DNA from 2 places in the Blautia sp. Sow4_E7 genome. Region 2 is predicted to be linked to the other one. Evidence: predicted binding sites of a transcription regulator. Region 2 holds the regulator's gene; the other holds the start of a gene.
The links. The regulator Rex, encoded in region 2, represses fermentation and respiration genes when NADH is low (regulators of the CRP and FNR family bind a similar motif). The targets are predictions, from matches to a motif close to ATTGTTAANTANTTAACAAT.
Positions count from the first base shown of each region.

Region 1: the regulator Rex is predicted to act here: its motif matches at 1,971-1,990, upstream of ACTQ50_RS09355 (iron-sulfur cluster assembly scaffold protein).

Region 1 covers NZ_JBQKLL010000012.1:65,978-69,402, reverse strand. The annotation lists gene ACTQ50_RS09370 (DNA topoisomerase) at 1-37, shown strand, start outside; gene ACTQ50_RS09365 (acyltransferase) at 205-873, shown strand; gene ACTQ50_RS09360 (TraX family protein) at 1,002-1,745, opposite strand; gene ACTQ50_RS09355 (iron-sulfur cluster assembly scaffold protein) at 2,024-2,716, shown strand; gene ACTQ50_RS09350 (GGGtGRT protein) at 2,744-3,425, shown strand, end outside.
Region 2 covers NZ_JBQKLL010000002.1:144,109-147,533, reverse strand. The annotation lists gene ACTQ50_RS02285 (PAS domain-containing protein) at 1-206, shown strand, start outside; gene ACTQ50_RS02280 (ATP-binding protein) at 384-965, shown strand; gene ACTQ50_RS02275 (redox-sensing transcriptional repressor Rex) at 1,234-1,887, shown strand; gene ACTQ50_RS02270 (NAD(P)H-hydrate dehydratase) at 2,082-3,425, shown strand, end outside.

The DNA.
Region 1 (3,425 bases), on a different contig from region 2:
CACAGCGGCGCAGTACTATAAAAACCAGAACGGGTAGCAGCTGCGAAAAAACGGTAGATTTGAAGGCAGTACAGCCAAGTTATCGTTTAATGGCAGCACTACGTGTCATGCATAACAATGACATGGCTTGATGTGAGTTGTAATGCAAACTTTTGGATGAATGAACCTATTTATAAAATTAGATTTATATGAGGAGGAAATATTATGTTAAAAGATTTTACCATCGCCAATATGCTGGATATGAGCCAGACAATTGCAGGAGAGCTTTTTGCGGGGAAAACTTATCCATGGGAAGTTCTTCCAGAGATTGGAGATTTCATTGTAAAACTGGGAAAAACACTGGATCCGGAAGAGTATGATCATCTGGAGGGTGACATCTGGATCGCAAAATCCGCCAAAATTGCACCAACCGCATGTATTAACGGACCAGCTATCATTGGTAAGAACACAGAAGTGCGCCACTGCGCATTTATCCGCGGCAAAGCGATGGTGGGAGAGGGCTGCGTAGTTGGAAACTCTACAGAGCTTAAGAATGTTGTCCTTTTTAACAATGTTCAGGTTCCGCACTATAATTATGTTGGTGATGCAGTACTGGGATACAAATCCCATATGGGTGCAGGTTCTATCTGTTCCAATGTAAAATCTGATAAGAAGCTGGTTGTGGTAAAAGACGGCGAGGAGAAAATTGAGACAGGCCTTAAGAAATTTGGTGCAATGCTTGCCGATCATGTAGAGGTAGGTTGCGGCTCCGTATTAAATCCAGGAACTGTGATTGGACGAAACACCAATATTTATCCGCTTTCTCCAGTACGCGGATGTGTACCTGCCAACAGCATTTATAAGAATAAAGATGAGGTTGTAACAAAGAAATAAATAGCCAATCGCATGTAAGTGCGGACTTTGGTTTTGAACACGAATCAAACGGCTTGACGGAAAATTAATTCTGTCAAGCCGTTTTGTAGTGCGATGTGTATAGGAAATTGTTTTTGCAATCCATTCACCTAAATTCCGAACCACATCTTTCGGATGATGGTCAGAATTGCAATATGTACCGGATAAAAAGCGTAGAAGAAATATTTGGCCCATCTTCCCTGGATGAAACCACGTTTTCCATTGTACATGTTCAGGGAAAGAAAAGCAAAGCAGGCTTTCCACTCGTAGATCAGCCAGCAGCTTCCGATTACAGCCTGGGCAGGCTTGTAAGAACGCAGCCAGTACATGATCAGAAGAAATACGAATCCCTTATATCCGTAATCAGCCTTTAGAAAATAGGAAACCGTCAGAAGAACCAGCATACTTACCAACTGCATAGCGGCATTTTTTTCAAAATGTTCGATCAGGCAGAAGGCAAGATATCCAAGAAAAAGAGTGAAAAATACATTCTGCTTACCTGGATAGAGCAGTGTGCTGTTTTGTGCAAAATTCCATGGGATTTCCGAGATACAGGCGAAAATCAGAAGATTTCTTCCATATTTTAACCGGTCATGGGTATGAAGAAAGCCTTCCACAAGCAGAAAACAGAAAATTGGAAAAGCTGCCCGACCTACATCACGCATAACACGGTACAGAGAGTATGTGGTGCTGCCTATTTGAATCCAGGGAGCGATTGCAGGCGGATAGTGGCGCAGAAGAAAAGAAGCGGTATGGTCGATCAGCATGATCGCCATAGCTAGTATCTTCAGGCTGCTTCCGCTTAAGATCCTGAGCTTTTCCGGCATAAAAGAAGTTGATGCTTGCGATGGCATATTATATAAGTCCTCCTGTTCTGATTATGGATACAGAGCATTGCCGGATGTTTTTTGAACGGCGTACAGTTCGCTCAGCAGCTATAATCGGAATGTTTTTTTGTAGTTTATCATGAAAATGAAATTCCCACAAGATAAGTCCCATAAATGGTACCAGCAATTTTTTCGTATTTTTTGCAAAATATGACTAGACGAATGGAGAATTTTGTGAGAAAATAACACTAGGTTGTTAGGTCTTTAACAACGATTAAGTAATCAACACTGAAAGGAGTCTTAAAATGATTTACACTACTGAAGTTGAAAACATGTGCCCAGTAGCTAAGGGCGCAAAACATGAGCCAGCTCCGATCCCGGAAGAAGGCCAGTGGGTCCATGCAAAGAAAATTGAAGATATCTCTGGTTTTACACATGGTGTAGGCTGGTGTGCTCCTCAGCAGGGTGCCTGTAAGCTGTCCTTAAATGTTAAGAATGGTGTAATCGAGGAAGCCCTTATTGAAACAATCGGATGCTCCGGTATGACACATTCTGCAGCTATGGCAGCAGAGGTTCTTCAGGGTAAGACAATTCTTGAAGCATTAAATACAGACCTTGTCTGTGATGCAATCAATACAGCAATGAGAGAGCTGTTCCTTCAGATCGTTTATGGCCGTACCCAGAGTGCTTTCTCTGATGATGGTCTTGCTGTAGGTGCAGGTCTTGAGGACCTTGGTAAAGGTCTTCGTTCCCAGGTTGGCACTATGTACGCTACCAAGGAAAAAGGAGTTCGTTATCTGGAGATGGCAGAGGGCTATGTAACAGGTATCGCTCTTGACGAAGACAACGAAGTAATCGGATATCAGTTCGTTTCTCTTGGAAAAATGACTGACTTTATCAAAAAAGGTGATGATCCTAACACTGCATGGGAGAAAGCAAAAGGTCAGTATGGCCGTGTAGCTGATGCTGTTAAGATTATTGACCCAAGAAAAGAGTAAGCCACAAGCGAAAGGAGACGAACAGAAATGGCATTATTTGAAGGATATGAGAGAAGAATTGCTCAGATCAATTCTGTATTAAATAGCTATGGAATCAGCTCTATCGAAGAAGCTGAGAAAATCACAAAAGACGCTGGTCTTGATGTTTATGATCAGGTTAAGAAAATTCAGCCGATCTGCTTTGAGAACGCTGCATGGGCTTACACAGTAGGCGCTGCAATCGCGATCAAAAAAGGCTGCAAGAGAGCTGCTGACGCTGCTGCTGCAATCGGAGAAGGACTTCAGGCTTTCTGTATTCCAGGATCCGTTGCTGACCACAGAAAAGTAGGTCTTGGACATGGTAACCTTGGTAAAATGCTTCTTGAGGAAGAGACAGAGTGCTTCTGCTTCTTAGCAGGCCATGAGTCCTTCGCAGCTGCTGAGGGTGCTATCGGTATCGCTGAGAAAGCAAACAAAGTACGTCAGAAACCATTACGTGTTATCCTGAACGGACTTGGAAAAGATGCTGCTCAGATTATTTCCCGTATCAACGGATTCACATTTGTTGAGACAAAATATGATTACAAAGAAGCTAAATTAAACGTAATCTATGAGAAACCATACTCTAACGGACTTCGTGCTACTGTAAAATGCTACGGTGCAGATGATGTTCAGGAAGGTGTTGCTATCATGCATCACGAGAATGTTGGTGTTTCCATCACAGGTAACT
Region 2 (3,425 bases):
CTGTGAGAAACCTCAATATAGAGCATCCACATACAAATATTTTTTATAGAAAAAGAAATCCGCAGGGAAAATGGTTCTATATGCAATCAGATTTTTCTTATCTTGTTGTGGGTAAGAAAATATATATCTATGTGACCTATCAGGATGTCAGTGCATTGCAGAAGAATGAAGAATTGTCAAATGCACTTCATTATAGTAAAAATTGATATAAATACTATACTTGCTGTTTTTGATCAGATGTTTGGAACTGTATAAAATCCGCACGAATCAATGAATGCCACGTAAAGGGATAAAAGTGAGAAAGTGGTAAACTGGAATATAAACCAGTACCGGTAGATCTCTGGGATATGATAAATACTGTTTTGTCGATTGCAAGAGGATATATGGAAAACCGTGACCTTAATTTTTGTGTTTCAAGAGAAGAGCTTAAAAATCCCTATGTGATGGCAGATGAACTCAGAATCAGGGAAGTATTGCTCAACATTATCAGCAATGCAGTCAAATTTACAAAAGACGGAGGTACCATTTCATTTGCTGCAGAAAACGGTCCGGGTAATGATGAGCATCATATAATCGTACGCTATCGTATATCAGATACCGGAATTGGTATGAGTGAGGAGTTTCAGAGCAGAATCTTTGATGAGTTCAGTCAGGAAAATGATGGGGCAAGAACCAGTTATAAGGGAACTGGACTGGGAATGGCCATTGCCAAACAGTATGTAGATCTTATGGGTGGGAAAATTAAGGTCAGCAGCAAACAGGGAATTGGCTCAACATTTACGGTAGAAATCCCTCTGATTATAGCAGAACATGGATTTACGGAAGAGAAAGAAAAGTTAAGGAACGATATGGATTTACATGGTTTGCATGTTCTTTTGGCAGAGGATAATGATTTAAATGCAGAAATAGCAATCGCTTTATTGGAAGAAAAAGGGATTTTTGTGAGCTTTATCCTGATACTATGAATTTGGTTCCTGTTCACTCCGTGACCAGCAACACACTTCGCGATGCACAGAAATCATGCATTCGCATGATTTCGCGCCGATGTTCCCGGGTTTTCTGTGAGCTTCGCTCAAAAAAACACCTGGCGGAACGTTACCAGTGAACAGTAACTGAATTTGCAAAATATTTGTAATTCTGCACAACTTTAATTGACAAGAAAATAACATTTAGGTATAATTGACATAGTGTGACGCGGAAAATTTAGGCAGCGGAAACAAGGAGGGGAACATTTTGGAGGCGAAGGAAATCTCAAAGGCAGTGATCAAAAGACTGCCAAGGTATTATCGCTATCTGGGGGAGCTGATGGAAGAGAAAGTTGAGCGTATATCTTCCAATGACCTTAGTAAGAAAATGCATGTGACTGCATCACAGATCCGCCAGGATTTAAATAATTTCGGCGGTTTTGGACAGCAGGGCTATGGATATAATGTTGAATATCTTTATACAGAAATTGGTAAGATCTTAGGACTGGACACCATTCATCCTATGATCATTCTTGGTGCAGGTAACCTGGGACAGGCACTTGCCAATTACGGGGATTTTGAGAAAAGAGGATTTCGTCTGGTTGGGATTTTTGACGTAAATCCGGTTCTGGAAGGAATTTCGGTTCGGGGAATTGAGATTCAGATGATCAGTCACCTTCCAGAATTTATCAAAGAGAATCAGGTAGAGATCGCCATTCTGACTCTGCCGAAGAACAAGGCCAAGGAGATGGCGAAGGTTCTCATTGACAATGGAATCAAGGCAATCTGGAACTTTGCACATACAGATCTTGATGCTCCTGAGAACGTGATCGTGGAGAATGTTCATCTGTCTGAGAGCCTGATGGCACTGTCTTATAATTTAAGCCAGTACCGCAACGAGCATAAAGAAAACAAAGAATAAAACGTTACTGTGAAGGACATGACAGTAACAACAAAAGGTCAAAGAGGACTGCTGCTTGTCTCGCTGAAAGATTTACAGGAGACCGGGCGGCAGTTTTGCATTAGAGCGTGTTTGAAAATGGCTTTAGCGGTTAATGGGCAGAGAGTGAACTGCAACCGGAGCCCAAAAGTTATTCTAATGTTAGGAGTGGTTTTATGAAAAAAGTTGTGACCTGCAGTCAGATGAAGCTTCTTGACTATGGTACTATTCATAATATGCATGTTCCCTCCCTGGTTCTTATGGAGAGGGCGGCGCTTGCCACGGCAGAAGAGATCCGGAAGTATCTGGAAAAGAAAAACAGTCCTGGAAACTTAGAAAAAGAGCGGATACTGGCCGTCTGTGGCTCCGGCAATAACGGCGGTGACGGGATTGCCATTGCAAGGCTTCTTCATCTTGCCGGGATACATTCCGAAATCTATCTTGCAGGAAATCCGGACAAAATGACCGAAGAAACCAGACACCAGTGGGAAATTGCCAGGAACTATGGCGTTCCCGCAACGAATAACCCGGTATGGGATGAATATACTGTTATAGTAGACGGGATTTTCGGCGTTGGGTTGTCCAGGGAGATTTCCGGAACTTATAAGGAAATCATCCACAGTATGAATCAGACCAGAGCCTATAAAGTGGCGGTGGATATTCCGTCTGGCATTCACGGAGATACGGGAGCAGTTCTTGGAATTGCTTTTCAGGCAGATCTGACGGTAACCTTTGCATACCGGAAACGGGGGCTGTGCTTTTTCCCTGGCAGAGCATACGCTGGCAGGATCCTGGTGGCGGACATCGGGATCTATGACCGGGATCGTGATGGCAGTGAACTTGCAGATCAGGCAGCCTGGCATCTGGAGAAAAGGGATGTGGAAACACTTCCTGCAAGACCTGCCTGGGGAAATAAAGGAACCTTTGGAAAAATACTTTTGGTCGCGGGCTCGAAAGGCATGTGCGGCGCCGCTTATTTAAGCGCCAGCGCAGCACTTCACGGGGGAGCTGGTATGGTAAAGATCCAGACTGTGGAAGAGAACCGGATCCCGCTGCAGAGCCTTCTTCCAGAAGCTATGGTGAGCTGTGAATTTGACGAAGCGTCCAATGAGAAAAACTTAAACTGGTGTGATGTGCTGGTGATCGGTCCGGGACTTGGCACCGAAAGCAGTGGAAAAGAAAGATTGCTCTGGTTTCTGAAAAACGGGACAAAAGCAGGAAAACCTGTTATACTGGATGCAGATGGCCTGAACCTTCTGGCTATGAATCCCCAGTGGATGGAATCGCTGAACCAGCAGACCATTCTTACCCCTCACATGGGAGAAATGAGCCGGCTTACCGGCAGGACAATTTCCGAACTAAAAGCAGACCCCGCGGCCAGTGCCTGGGAGTTTGCCAAGAAAACAGGCTGTGTCTGTGTATTAAAAGATGCCTGTACCACTGTGGCAGATGGAGATGGCAGTTTGTACCTGAATCTTTCCGGCAACTGCGGAATGGCAACGGCTGGAAGCGGAGACGTT